Regions from separate parts of the Vibrio mangrovi genome, predicted to be linked through region 2. Evidence: riboswitches for the same ligand, from Rfam matches in the RefSeq annotation. Region 2 holds a riboswitch; the other holds the start of a gene.
What was found. A riboswitch is a leader RNA that binds a small molecule or an ion and turns the genes downstream of it on or off. The one in region 2 is predicted to bind lysine.
Positions count from the first base shown of each region.

Region 1: linked by a shared signal. The riboswitch ahead of OCU74_RS06660 (Na+/H+ antiporter NhaC family protein) and the one ahead of lysC (lysine-sensitive aspartokinase 3) in region 2 are both predicted to bind lysine.

Region 1 covers NZ_AP024883.1:1,462,384-1,469,316, reverse strand. The annotation lists His leader region at 1-109, opposite strand, end outside; gene OCU74_RS06660 (Na+/H+ antiporter NhaC family protein) at 275-1,855, opposite strand; lysine riboswitch at 1,975-2,159, opposite strand; gene OCU74_RS06655 (H-NS histone family protein) at 2,513-2,914, shown strand; gene OCU74_RS06650 (inosine/guanosine kinase) at 3,045-4,349, opposite strand; gene mnmA (tRNA 2-thiouridine(34) synthase MnmA) at 5,027-6,157, shown strand; gene hflD (high frequency lysogenization protein HflD) at 6,174-6,791, shown strand; gene purB (adenylosuccinate lyase) at 6,855-6,933, shown strand, end outside.
Region 2 covers NZ_AP024883.1:473,958-480,890, reverse strand. The annotation lists gene OCU74_RS02045 (pyridoxal-phosphate-dependent aminotransferase family protein) at 1-969, opposite strand, end outside; lysine riboswitch at 1,158-1,335, shown strand; gene lysC (lysine-sensitive aspartokinase 3) at 1,444-2,805, shown strand; gene metH (methionine synthase) at 2,892-6,566, opposite strand; gene OCU74_RS02030 (cation:proton antiporter) at 6,758-6,933, shown strand, end outside.

The DNA.
Region 1 (6,933 bases), 990 kb from region 2:
TACTCCCGAGGGTTCATTGAATTTTTTTCATTTCACCTCCGGGAGAATCCTGTCTCCCGGGTATGCGCTCATCTCCCGAAAGACAAATTAGGGATGATGATGGTGATGAATGTTCATAACAAAACTGTTTTTCATAACGAAACCGCGCATACTTGGAAAAATCTTTAACTTGCCAATCAAGCTTCGTTCACACTATACAAGCTTGAGGGATTTTGCAACCCCCTCTTTTGACTTTTTATGCAGATCAGGCAAATAACTTTCTGACAAGTGACGTTCAGGCAAAATCAGAAAGTGTCTCTCTGGATTGTTGCCGGATCCGAAAAATAAAACAGGCACCGGCAAATACAGCAAAAGTCACAACCAGAGACAGGCTGACTGAATCACTCAGTCCCAGAACGATATAACCCACGAGCGAGATAAAGGCAACCAGTAAAGCATATGGCAACTGAGTTGCAACGTGATCAATATGGTTACACCGGGCACCGGTCGAAGACAAAATAGTTGTATCAGAAATCGGAGAACAGTGATCACCAAACACTGAGCCAGCCAGAACCGCAGCCAACATCGGCATCATCAACGTCAGTTCCGTGGCTCCGGCAATATCTCCGGCAATCGGCAGCATTATACCGAATGTACCCCATGACGTTCCGGTTGCAAAAGCCATACAGCCAGACAGAACAAACAGTATTGCCGGAAGCCACTGCACCGGGACATTCCCCTGAGCCATAGATGACAGATAAACACCGGTTTGCATGTCTTTAATGACCGCGCCAATCGTCCAGGCGAAAAACAGAACTAAAATCGCACCGAACATTGATTTCATTCCGATGAGTAATGTTTTCAGCACAGTACCTGCCGGAATTCTCTGCCTGAAAACAGAAATCAACGAGATCAAAAGACCAACTAAACCACCATCGATTAGAGACATACCAACATCAGTATTTTCAAAAGCTCCCAGAATACTGAATGCTTTATCATCGGCAGCAAGAGATTGCCAGCCGGTAAAAATCATCGCAGCGACCGTTGCGACAACCAAAGCAACAATCGGCACAATCAGATCGTTAACACTACCAGACTCACTTTCCTGAATATTCAGTTCATCTTTCAGTTCTATCGCCTGATCATCCCGGCCGATTCCGGATGCTACACCAAGCTCATGTTGTTTCATTGAACCAATATCCAATTGAAATACAATCATGGCAAAAACCATTAACAGAGCAAAAATGGCATAGAAATTCATTGGAATTAACTGAATGTACGCATTCAACGGGGTATATTCGGTCATACCATGGGAAACCAGAATGCCACCAATAATCGTCATGATATAAGCCCCCCAACTGGAAGCCGGCATGATGATACACATCGGGGCTGCGGTTGAATCCAGTATATAAGCCAGTTTCGCCCGGGAAACCCCAAAACGGTCAGTAACAGGACGGGAAATGGATCCGACGGCCAGACTATTAAAATAGTCGTCGACAAAAATAAAAACACCGAGAAAAGCAGCCAGCAACTGCGCGCCTTTATTACCCTTCACTTTTTTCTGGGCCCACAGAGCAAATGCACGGGTTCCACCAGAGAGAGTTAGCATTGCAGTCATCATTCCCAGCAGGAGAAGGAACCCGATGATGCTCATATTCCAGCTGTTGATGGCACCGTCTTCAACGACAAGCGCATAGACCTTGCCTTGTATATACCCTAATGAAGAGAACAGTGAATAATCGGTAAGGAGGAATGCCCCCAATAGAATACCGATCCCTAAAGAAAGTAGTACTCGTCTGGTTAAGATAGCCATACCCAGAGCAACAGCGGGAGGTAAAAGTGATATCAGAGAAGTGGAAAAATCAACTAATGTCATGATCTTCAATAACCAATGATTAAAATATGGTAAGAGATCTACTGCATTGTAATTACATGAATAATCTGTCTGCGTAATTTAAAGATGAACTAAGTGAAAGGAAAAATTGATTCACCCAGTCCTACAGTAGCGCTCCATAGTTACACAAATAAATAGACTATGGCAGTGTTGCCCCTATTCGAGAACAACCCCAGCAAACGGCCTCGATATTACACGTTTACTTCGGCAAAAAAGCCTTTCAACCCAGGTCACAGGCATCACCCTAGCTTGGTTTACTGATCTTGATTGCACCTCTACACGGACTAGAACAATTCACTACCACTCAGACAGGACGATGGTAGTATATGTTGACGACCGAATTAGAACGGGCCCATTGTACAAATACCAGAACCATTTGCAATAGATTTATCCTGAACATAAATGAATCGGTATATCAATAAGCAGTTAAAATAGCATCAACTCCAGATAATAATTCAGGCTAACAAATCAAGTTCATATATGATGCTCGTCGTAATTAATGGAAATTTAACGGTGATCTTTACATTATTTTACGATTCTGCCAATTTTTTATATATTATTAGTTCGTTAATGTTGTCAGAATAAATATCAGGGTTTATTATTAGACTGTGTTTAAATTAAAGTTGTAGGAATTACAAAATGTCGGAACTAACTAAAACTCTACTGAATATTCGCAGCTTACGTGCTTATGCACGTAATTTAACGCTTGTTCAGTTAGAAGAAGCTTTAGAAAAATTGACATCTGTTGTTGATGAACGCAGAGAGTCAGAAGAGCAAGAACGTGCAGAAAAAGAAGCTCAGGAAGCAAAACTTGCTGCAATCGCTGAACAAATTGCACAAGATGGTATTGATGTAGATGCGTTAATTTCGGCACTGTCTACCGAAGGTAAAACAAAAGGTAAACGTGCTCCGCGTCCTGCAAAATATAAATATATCGACGAAAACGGTTCAGAAAAAACCTGGACAGGTCAAGGTCGTACACCATCTGTAATTCAGAAAGCCCTCGATGAAGGTCGTTCTCTGGATGAATTTGCACTCTAATGCAAAAATAAACAAAAATGAAAAGGCTCCTTTGGGAGCCTTTTTTATTGTTTATTAGTCAAACAATTTAATACTACCCTTTGATCTTAGAGTTATTATTCTAGTTCAGATCTTTCATCGCAATTTTTTGTTATCGTTCCCAATATGCTTCTTCTAAACTATCTTCTCTTTCCGGTAAACCTTTTGATAATCTTGGCGAATGCTGATTTAACACTTCATAGCTTGCACGATTAGAATATTTGCATACCTGCGAGAAAGACGAATAGGTAATAAAATCATATTGATGCTTACTCGAATTTGGCACATTAATCTTATGGTATCTATTTGCAGCCATATCATGTAATAAAGCAGACAGCGCCGCATCACCAGCCCCATTAGTATTTTTAATGACTTCAGGCCCCCCCATATAAGGTGCAATATGTGAATAAACTTTTACCGGGCGGGAGCAACACGACTTCACCATTGGGCGGCTAAACTCGTAGCGATTAAATTCAGGGATACTTCCGGGTAATAAAGGTAAGCTTGTTTCCCTTTTTGCGTTTTCTTCTGTATATCCAGCCATAAATAACCCAACCGGACCAGCGGTACACAACACTAAATCAACCCATTCAAGTGCTTTATTCGCAGCCATTAAAGGTTCGGTTTCTCCGGTTAATGCATGGCCTTCATCTTCATTCATGGCTACAACAGTAATGTGCTGCTTTAAAAATTCCTGCCAAAAAATCGGGTCTTGTTCAATCACATGTTTCGTACCCAAAGTTAATACAACCGGAACATTATATTTCTTCGCATATTCGATCGCCTTCATTGTGGCCTCAGGCATAGGATCACCAGACTGACAACGAATTAAATATGCGGTTAACACTAGAGCAGAAGCCGACTTAAAAATACTCTCCGGAATACTTTCCGGTTGTAACTGATTCATCTGCCCTTCACTGATTGCAAATGTTCTCTCTCCGCTTGAGGTAATCAATGTAAAGCATCGACCAATAGCACCATCTACTCCCTGTAAATAATTAAGATCTACCCGGCTGGATGTATTGCATAAATACCGATATCCATAGCTACCGATTCCGATATTTTTACACATAACTCCCAATAAAGTTGAGCGATCGTCAGCTAATACCGAATAATTATGTAATGTATTACCAATCGTTCCACCCGCATACTCATTAGTAATCAACTGACGATCAACAAGCTCGGAGTAAAGTTGTTCTGCTGATTTGTCATCAATTACCAGAGAGTGCCCCATACTTAACCCATATCGTTGGATTAAATCTTCATCAACCGTAGCTTCAATATCGACAAGTACCTGATCGATACCAATCACGTGTGTATGTGATGTACTTTTTTTCTGTGAACTTTGTAAAATAAGAAGATCCCTATCATCGACAGGGAAATAATGTTTTGACTTACGCTGGCCGGGAAACTTCATTCTTCTGATAAATAGTAAATTAAAGGACAGCGTAAGTTTAGCCTTCAATATGCAGCTCGGCAATGGCCTCAGCAACAGTAATCGATTGCACTTCGAACATTCATCAATTGTCTTCAGCTACATATGAAAATATGTTATCTGCGCATTGCAAATAACACTTAATTTCAGTTAAAAATTTAACATTAACTGTATAAATTTATTAACTTCGTTCCAAATTTTTGACGTATTTGTCGCCATATATAATCTTGACAAATAGGTATTCAGTGTCTACCGAACACAAAATCACCATCCAGTTATTACTCAACTATTTTTATAATCATTACATATATATTTTGCTGATAATCTTTACGCTTCTATTCACTTTTTTTCATTTCATTTATTACTTCAGAAAACATCCTTTAAAATACTAAGGATAAATTTTCTTACAAAAAAATAGTCTCATATTGCATATTGATATAGTCGTCTGTTTTATTAATTTAAAATATCAATTTCTATTCAATAACTCTCATGAGTTCAATCATTGGCTTATGACTAATGTTTTCGGTTAAAAGGACATCTTAAAGACATTCAGATATATATCTGAATACTACCTGAGTACATACTGTTGTGAAGGTCTGTAACCGTCACATTCTTTCTGATAGAATCAGCCCCCTCAGCAAAACAAGTGGTATTGAGAAATGTCAGTAAACCGGGAAGCAAACACACAGAAGAAAGTTATCGTAGGAATGTCCGGTGGTGTAGATTCATCTGTTTCCGCCTATCTTCTTCAACAACAGGGCTATCAGGTTGAAGGCCTGTTTATGAAAAACTGGGAAGAAGACGATAACGAGGAATACTGTACAGCTGCCGAAGATCTCGCTGATGCTCAAGCCGTCTGTGACAAGTTAGGTATCTACCTTCATACCATCAACTTTGCCGCCGAATACTGGGACAATGTATTTGAATATTTTCTTGCGGAATATAAAGCAGGAAGAACACCAAATCCTGATATCCTGTGCAACAAGGAAATCAAGTTTAAGGCCTTTCTTGACTTTGCCGAAGAGGTTCTGGACGCCGATTACATTGCAATGGGACATTATGTTCGCCGAACATTTCCGTCAGGTGACGAAAAGCCTCAAATGCTACGAGGGCTGGACAATAATAAAGACCAGAGCTATTTCCTGTACACACTGAGTCATGAGCAGCTTGCAAAAAGCCTGTTCCCCGTGGGTGAACTGGAAAAACCACAGGTTCGTCAGATTGCTGAAGAACAGGGACTCATTACAGCGAAAAAGAAAGACTCTACCGGGATCTGTTTTATCGGAGAAAGAAAATTTACCGATTTCCTGTCTCGTTATTTACCGGCCCAGCCCGGTAAAATAGAGACACCGGAAGGCAAAGTCATCGGGGAACATCAGGGGCTGATGTACCACACTCTGGGTCAACGTAAGGGGCTGCATATCGGTGGCCTGAAAGACGGAAACGAACAACCCTGGTATGTCGCTGAAAAGGATTTACAACGTAACGTCCTGATTGCCGTACAGGGCTCTGATCATCCTCTGCTAAAGTCTGAGGGCCTGATTGCCTCACAACTGCACTGGGTCGATCGTTTATTACCTGAAAACCCGCTGAAATGCACCGTAAAAACGCGCTATCGCCAAACCGATATCCCATGTACTATCATCCCTGCCGATAATGGTAAACTGAAAGTCATCTTCGATGATCCACAAATCGCAGTGACTCCCGGACAGTCCGCCGTATTCTATCTCGGAGAAGTCTGTCTCGGCGGCGGGATTATTGAAGCAAGAATTCCATACACCGCATTATAAGATTCAGGAGTTTTACGTGGCGAACACAAACTATGACCGCACCATCGCCTTTGCAGGAATTTGTCAGGCAGCTTTTCTGGTACAACAGGTCGCGAAAAACGGTTACTGTGACTCTAACGCCTTTGAAACTTCAATCAAAGCGATTCTGAACATCAATCCATCCAGTACAGTTGATGTATTCGGCAACGAAGAAAACCTGCAAGTCGGGCTAAAGTGTCTGACAGACGGGCTGGACAGCACTCCGTCAGGAAATGAACTGACCCGCTATATTATTAGCCTGATGGCACTGGAACGAAAACTGAATACACGCCGGGATGCGATGTCGCAACTTGGTGACCGCCTTGAAATGCTGGAGCGTCAGTCTGCTCATTTTAACATTCTGGATGAACAGATGATCAGCAACATTGCCAGTGTCTATCTGGATGTTATCAGTCCGATTGGCCCTCGTATTCAGGTCACCGGCACTCCATCCGTATTACAACAAACCTCAAATCAGCATAAAGTCCGCGCCCTGCTCCTCTCCGGGATCCGGAGCGCAGTTTTATGGCGTCAGGTCGGGGGAAAACGCCGCCATCTTATTTTTGGTCGGAAGAAAATGGTCGAACAGGCTAGAATTCTTTTAGCCCGAATTTAAAATTCCCCGGACAAGGCGAATCGAATTCACTCTCAAAACTAACTCAATATTCAGGAGAAAAACATGGAACTGTCAGCACTGACTGCTGTTTCACCGGTAGATGGCCGTTACGGAAGTAAAACGATTGCGTTACGCAGTATCT
Region 2 (6,933 bases):
TCTGACCCACTCATCCTCAATTCCTTCCGGAATTCGGACCGTATTCAGCTGCGGTAACCGTTCTGATTCTTCTACAACAAATGTCAGCCCCAGTTGTTCCAGACCACTTCTGAGCTGTTGATGCATCTGCTGATGTCTGCGCCACGAAGACTCCAGCGACTCTTCTTGCAATAGCAATAAAGCTTCATGCAAAGCATACAAGGTATTTACCGGTGCAGTATGATGGTAACTCCGTTTCTGTTGCCCGCTCCAGTATCCCATGACCAACGTCTGATCAAGGAACCAGCTCTGAACGGGGGTCTTCCGGCTCTTGATTTTTTCAATCGCTGCCGGAGAAAACGTCAGCGGAGAAAGTCCGGGAACACAGGAAAGACATTTCTGGCTGCCAGAATAAACAGCATCAAGCTGCCATTCATCTACATAGAGCGGTACACCGCCTAATGACGTCACTGTATCAACAATGGTTAACAGGCCATGCTGTTTAGCTAAACGTCCCAGAGCTTCAGCATCACTTAATGCCCCGGTCGATGTTTCAGCATGCACGAATGCCAGAATTTTTGCTTCTGGATGTTCCCGAATAGCCTGCTCAACTTTATCAACAGAAACGCTCTGTCCCCATTCATTATCAACCAGAACTGCATTTGCGCCACAGCGCACGACATTCTCCCGCATGCGTTCACCAAAAACACCGTTACGACAAACGATAACCGTATCTCCCGGCTCCAGTAAATTCACAAAACAGGCCTCCATTCCGGCACTTCCCGGTGCAGAAACTGCGATTGTAAATTCATTATTGGTTTGAAATGCATATTGTAAGAGTGACTTCAACTCATCCATCATCTGGATAAATAACGGATCAAGATGGCCAATTGTCGGCCGACTTAAAGCCTGTAACACCCGAGGATGAATATCAGACGGACCCGGGCCCATTAATGTTCTTCGGGGTGGGAAAAAACTTTGTATATTCATGAACTGACTCCTTTCATTCACATTCGCCGGAAATTATATATCAGGCTAACGCTTCTCCAATAAGAAAGCTATCCGACACAAGTCTAGTCGAATATGTTTCCGGAATCTGAGCCTATAGATAAAATTCATCAACTTCATCTAATTTGCCATTGACATTCACAAGGCAAAAACGTTCAATACCTAAGCTATCAAGCAGAAGAGGAGCACTGCCCAGGCAGGTATTTTGTGGAGCCTCAACTCCAAAACAAAATACTCAGGGGGAGTAGTGCCGAGACAGTCTATAGTTGTGGATTTGGACTGTCGGGTGAATGGGCTGAATCCCTTCAACTGTCATCAGTGCTAAACTGGTGGAGAGCTTCTGAGGTCTCCTTTCATGAATCACCTCTATCTTTGCTCTAGAAATACGCTCTTCAAACATTGGACGTTGGTAAACCAACAACATTTTTTATTTTAGGAAGTCGTGGGAGAAATGCCGTGAGTGCATTCAATGTCGCCAAGTTTGGCGGAACCAGTGTAGCCAACTTCGAAGCTATGAGTCGTTGTGCTGCAGTCATCGAAAGTAATCCGGACACAAAGCTTGTTGTCAGCAGTGCCTGCTCTGGTGTCACCAATCTGCTGGTAGAACTGGCTAATGGGGTTCAGGATGCAGAAAGACGCACATCAATATTAGAGCAACTGGCTGATATTCACTTTTCAATCATTGAGCATCTGAAAGAGCAGGACTCAGTCAAAGAAGCTGTACAAATGATTCTTGACACAATCGGCAGTCTTGCAGATGCAGCATCTTTTCAATCAAGTAATAAGCTAACCGATCACTTGGTTGCCTGTGGAGAGTTAATCTCTACCCATATTCTGACTCAGGTTCTGAAAGACCGGGGAATGGATGCTGTCAGGTTTGACATCCGTGAAGTACTGCGTACTGATGATCACTATGGCCGGGCAGAACCACAGATTGAAATCACTGCAACACTGGCTAAAGAAAAACTGGCTCCTCTATGTCATAGCCACCTTGTCGTCACTCAGGGATTCATTGGCTCAGACGAGCAGGGTAACACCACAACCCTTGGTCGGGGTGGTAGTGATTATTCTGCCGCCCTGATTGCCGAAGCCGTTCAGGCATCCGGTCTGGAAATCTGGACCGATGTACCCGGAATATACACAACCGACCCGCGTATCGCCCCCAAAGCTGCACCGATACCTGAGATCAGCTTCAGCGAAGCTTCTGAGATGGCGAATTTTGGGGCTAAGATTCTTCATCCCTCAACACTACTTCCTGCACTTCGTCACGGCATCCCCGTATTCGTCGGTTCATCGAAAGAACCGGAAAAAGGTGGAACCTGGATTCGGAGACGAGTGGAGAATTCACCCTATTTCCGGGCGTTGGCATTAAGAGCCAACCAGACTATGGTGACCATTCGTAGCGCAAAAATGTTCCATGCCTATGGATTTCTGGCGAAGGTTTTTGAAATTTTGGCCAAGCATAAAATCTCTGTCGATTTGATTACAACTTCTGAAATTAGTGTCTCGATTACTCTGGATAAAACAGATACTTCAGGTGGTGCTCCGGAGCTTCCCGCAGCAGCCCGGGCAGAATTGGAAGAGCTGGCTCATATTGAAGTTGAACGGAACCTGAGTCTGGTTGCTCTGATTGGTAATCATATGGAAACGAAAGGTTATGCAAAAGAAGTATTCAGCACACTGGGAGACTACAACATGCGCATGATCTGTTATGGTGCCAGTGACCATAATCTGTGTTTTCTCGTTGATGCTGATGACGCGAAGAGTGTCATTCAGAAACTACATCAGGATCTCTTCGAACAACAAGACAAAGCATAAGAGCCGAGGGCCATATTGATTAAAGAGGTTGGCAATGCCAACCTCTTTTCTACATTCCGTTCTGGAAACAGCGAAATTAAAGGGCATTATTCCATATTCGGGGCAAGCCACTTTTCAGCTTCTTCTCTGCTCCAGCCTTTTCTCTCTGCATAACTCTGTACCTGATCTTCCTGAATACCGGCAACTGCAAAATAACGGGAATCAGGATGAGAGAAATACCAGCCTGAAACGGATGCCCCCGGCCACATAGCGTAGCTGCTTGTCAAAGACATCCCGATATTCTCTTCCACCTGAAGCATTTCCCATATAGCTGCTTTTTCCGTATGTTCCGGACAGGCAGGATAACCGGGAGCGGGTCTGATACCCTGATACTTTTCCCTAACCAGATCATCATTCGACAGATTCTCATCTGCAGAATAACCCCATATCTCTTTACGCACCTTCTCATGCAAGTATTCGGCAAAAGCTTCAGCTAGTCGATCTGCAACAGCCTGAATCATAATGGCATTATAATCATCACCTTTTGCTTTATATGCATCGGCCAACTCTCTTTCACCAATTCCGCCAGTCACTGCAAACGCACCAATCCAGTCTTTTTTCCCACTGGAACGCGGCGCAATATAATCGGAAAGACAGTAGTTATAACCTTTCGGCTTTTGAGTTTGCTGGCGCAAATGGTATAGCCTGTGGGCAACTTCCGTGCGAGATTCATCGGTATAAACTTCAATATCATCTCCGACACTGGCTGCCGGGAATAATGCGCAAATCCCCCGGGCTTTCATCAGACCTTCGCTTTCAACCCGATCCAGAAATGCATTCGCATCGTTAAACAGGCGACGAGCTTCTTCTCCGACTTCCTCATGATCCAGAATCGCCGGATACTTACCCATCAAAGACCACGTCATGAAAAATGGTGTCCAGTCAATGTATCGGCGAAGCGTTGCAACGTCAAAATCATCAAATACCTGAATACCACTTTTTAGCGGAGTAGGTGGTGTATAGCTGTTCCAGTCAATCGCAACACGATTTGCCCTCGCTTCTTCGAGAGTTATCGGCCGGGTTCTCGGGGTTTTACGGGCATGTTGATCCCGGGTCCGTTCATAGTCAAGATTCAGCTTCTCAACAAATCCGGGACGTAATTCATCAGATAGCAGAGAAGTACAGACTCCCACAGCCCGGGAGGCATTATTCACATAAACCACCGGCTGATGATAATTCTGTTCAATCTTTACTGCGGTATGAGCCTTAGATGTGGTTGCACCACCGATCAATAAGGGCAGTTCAAATCCCTGCCGTTCCATCTCTTTGGCAACATGAACCATTTCATCCAATGACGGTGTAATCAGTCCGGATAAACCGACAATATCGACCTGCTCTTCTTTCGCAACCTTCAGTATCTGTTCACAGGGAACCATGACACCAAGATCAATGATCTCGTAGTTATTACACTGAAGAACTACCCCGACAATGTTCTTACCGATATCGTGCACATCGCCTTTCACTGTCGCCAACAGGATTTTTCCATTGGAAGTGCCAGCTTGCTTCTCTGCATTTATATATGGCTCGAGGTAGGCAACCGCCTGCTTCATTACCCGGGCAGACTTCACCACCTGCGGAAGAAACATTTTTCCCTCACCGAACAGATCACCGACCACATTCATACCATCCATGAGCGGACCTTCGATCACCGCCAGAGGTTTTGAGGCTTGCTGTCTGGCTTCTTCAGTATCTTCGGTAATAAATTCCGTAATCCCTTTCACAAGTGCATGTTCCAGGCGTTTAGATACCGGCCAGGTTCGCCATTCCAGTGCTGATGCATCGTCCGCTTTACCGACAGCATTTTCACGATACTCTTCTGCGATCTCCAGCAGACGCTCTGTGCTATCATCTCGCCGGTTCAGAACAACATCTTCAACCGCATCTCTAAGCTTTTCAGGTACATTGTCGTAAATCTCGAGCTGTCCGGCATTTACGATCCCCATATCCATACCATTTTTAAAACAGTGATAGAGGAATACTGCGTGAATGGCTTCCCGGACATAATTGTTTCCCCGGAAAGAGAAAGAAACGTTCGAGACACCGCCAGATACCATGGCATAAGGCAGATCCCTTTTGATGTCACCGACAGCATTGATAAAATCAAGCGCATAGTTATTATGCTCATCGATCCCTGTTGCGACAGCAAAAATATTCGGGTCGAAAATAATATCTTCCGGAGGGAAACCGACTTCATCAACCAAGATACGATAAGCATTGGTACAAATTTCAATTTTCCGTTCACGGGTATCAGCCTGACCGACTTCATCAAATGCCATCACAACAACAGCAGCACCATAACGACGAATCAGCTTAGCCTGATGAACAAACTTTTCTTTTCCTTCTTTCATCGAGATTGAATTAACAATCCCTTTGCCCTGAATACATTTTAAGCCAGCTTCAATAACCTCCCATTTGGAAGAATCGACCATCACCGGGACTTTTGAAATCTCTGGTTCAGAAGCACATAAATTTAAGAAGCGCACCATACAAGCTTCAGCATCCAACATCCCTTCATCCATGTTGATATCGATGATCTGAGCACCATTTTCAACCTGTTGTCTGGCTACATCTAAAGCTTCATCGTAAAGCTCTTCTTTAATTAAACGCTTAAATCTGGCAGAACCGGTAACGTTTGTCCGTTCACCAACATTGACAAACAGTGTATCTTTCTCAATCTGTAATGGCTCCAGACCTGACAATCGGCACGCTACTGGAATCTCAGGTAAAGTACGCGGCTTTACACCCTCCACAGCCAAAGATATATGGCGGATATGTTCCGGAGTGGTTCCACAACATCCTCCAACCAGATTCAAAAAGCCAGCTCTTGCCCATTCGCTAATATGCTCAGCCATCTCTTCCGGGGATAGATCATATTCACCAAAAGCATTAGGAAGACCGGCATTGGGGTGAGCAGAGACAAAAGATTCAGATATTCGGGACAGCTCTTCGACATAAGGGCGCAGTTCATCCGGGCCAAGGGCACAATTCAAACCAAATGATAAAGGTTGAACATGCCGTAATGAGTTATAAAATGCTTCTGTCGTTTGGCCAGAAAGTGTTCGTCCGGAGGCATCAGTAATTGTCCCTGAGATCATAACAGGTAATGTAATATTTAATTCTTCAAACACACTCTCAACAGCAAAAGCACAGGCTTTCGCATTAAGCGTATCAAAGATTGTTTCAAGCATGATCAGATCGACACCACCTTTGATCAATGCCCGGGTCGAGTCAGAATAGGCAGCAACCAAAGTATCGAAAGTGACATTACGGAATCCCGGATCATTTACATCCGGAGAAATAGAGCATGTTCGGTTTGTCGGACCAAGAACCCCAGCGACATAACGAGGTCGATCCGGTGTTTTAACTGACCACTGATCCGCAACTTCTCTGGCTAATTTAGCAGCAGCAAAGTTAATCTCATTGCTTAGAGACTGCATATCATAATCGGCCATCGCGATGGAGGTTGCATTAAATGTGTTGGTCTCAAGAATATCAGCACCGGCTTCGAGATAAGCCGAATGAATTTCTTTGATTAAATCTGGTTGAGTCAATACAAGTAGATCGTTATTACCCTTCAAATCACTATGCCAGTCAGCAAAACGTTCTCCGCGATAGTCCTCTTCCTGTAATTTGTACCCCTGAATCATGGTACCCATACCACCATCAATCAACAGAATACGTTTCCGAAGCTGCTCTTCTATCTGATGTCTAACACTACTCACTTTAACGACCCATCCCTTTATTTTTGCTCCATCCTACCATACAACCATTAGAAATCTAGACGTCCATACGGATCTATATAGAACAATTTAGCACGAAAATGAATCTTCTCACTATAAGAAAAAATGATTGCTATTTACCCGGCATCAAAGGAAAATTTCAAACCTAGTTTTTCAGATGTGAAGAGAGAAGAATGTCGGTCTACCATACGCTATGTTTTCTTGCTGCCGCAGCGATGATTATTGCTTTTCTAAACAGTAAGATAAGCAGAATGCAGACAACTATCGCAATTACTGCAGGTTCAATGATGCTTTCTTTGCTTATCTTAATTGCAGGTCAAAACGACTGGTTTCACTTGACCCAAATTGC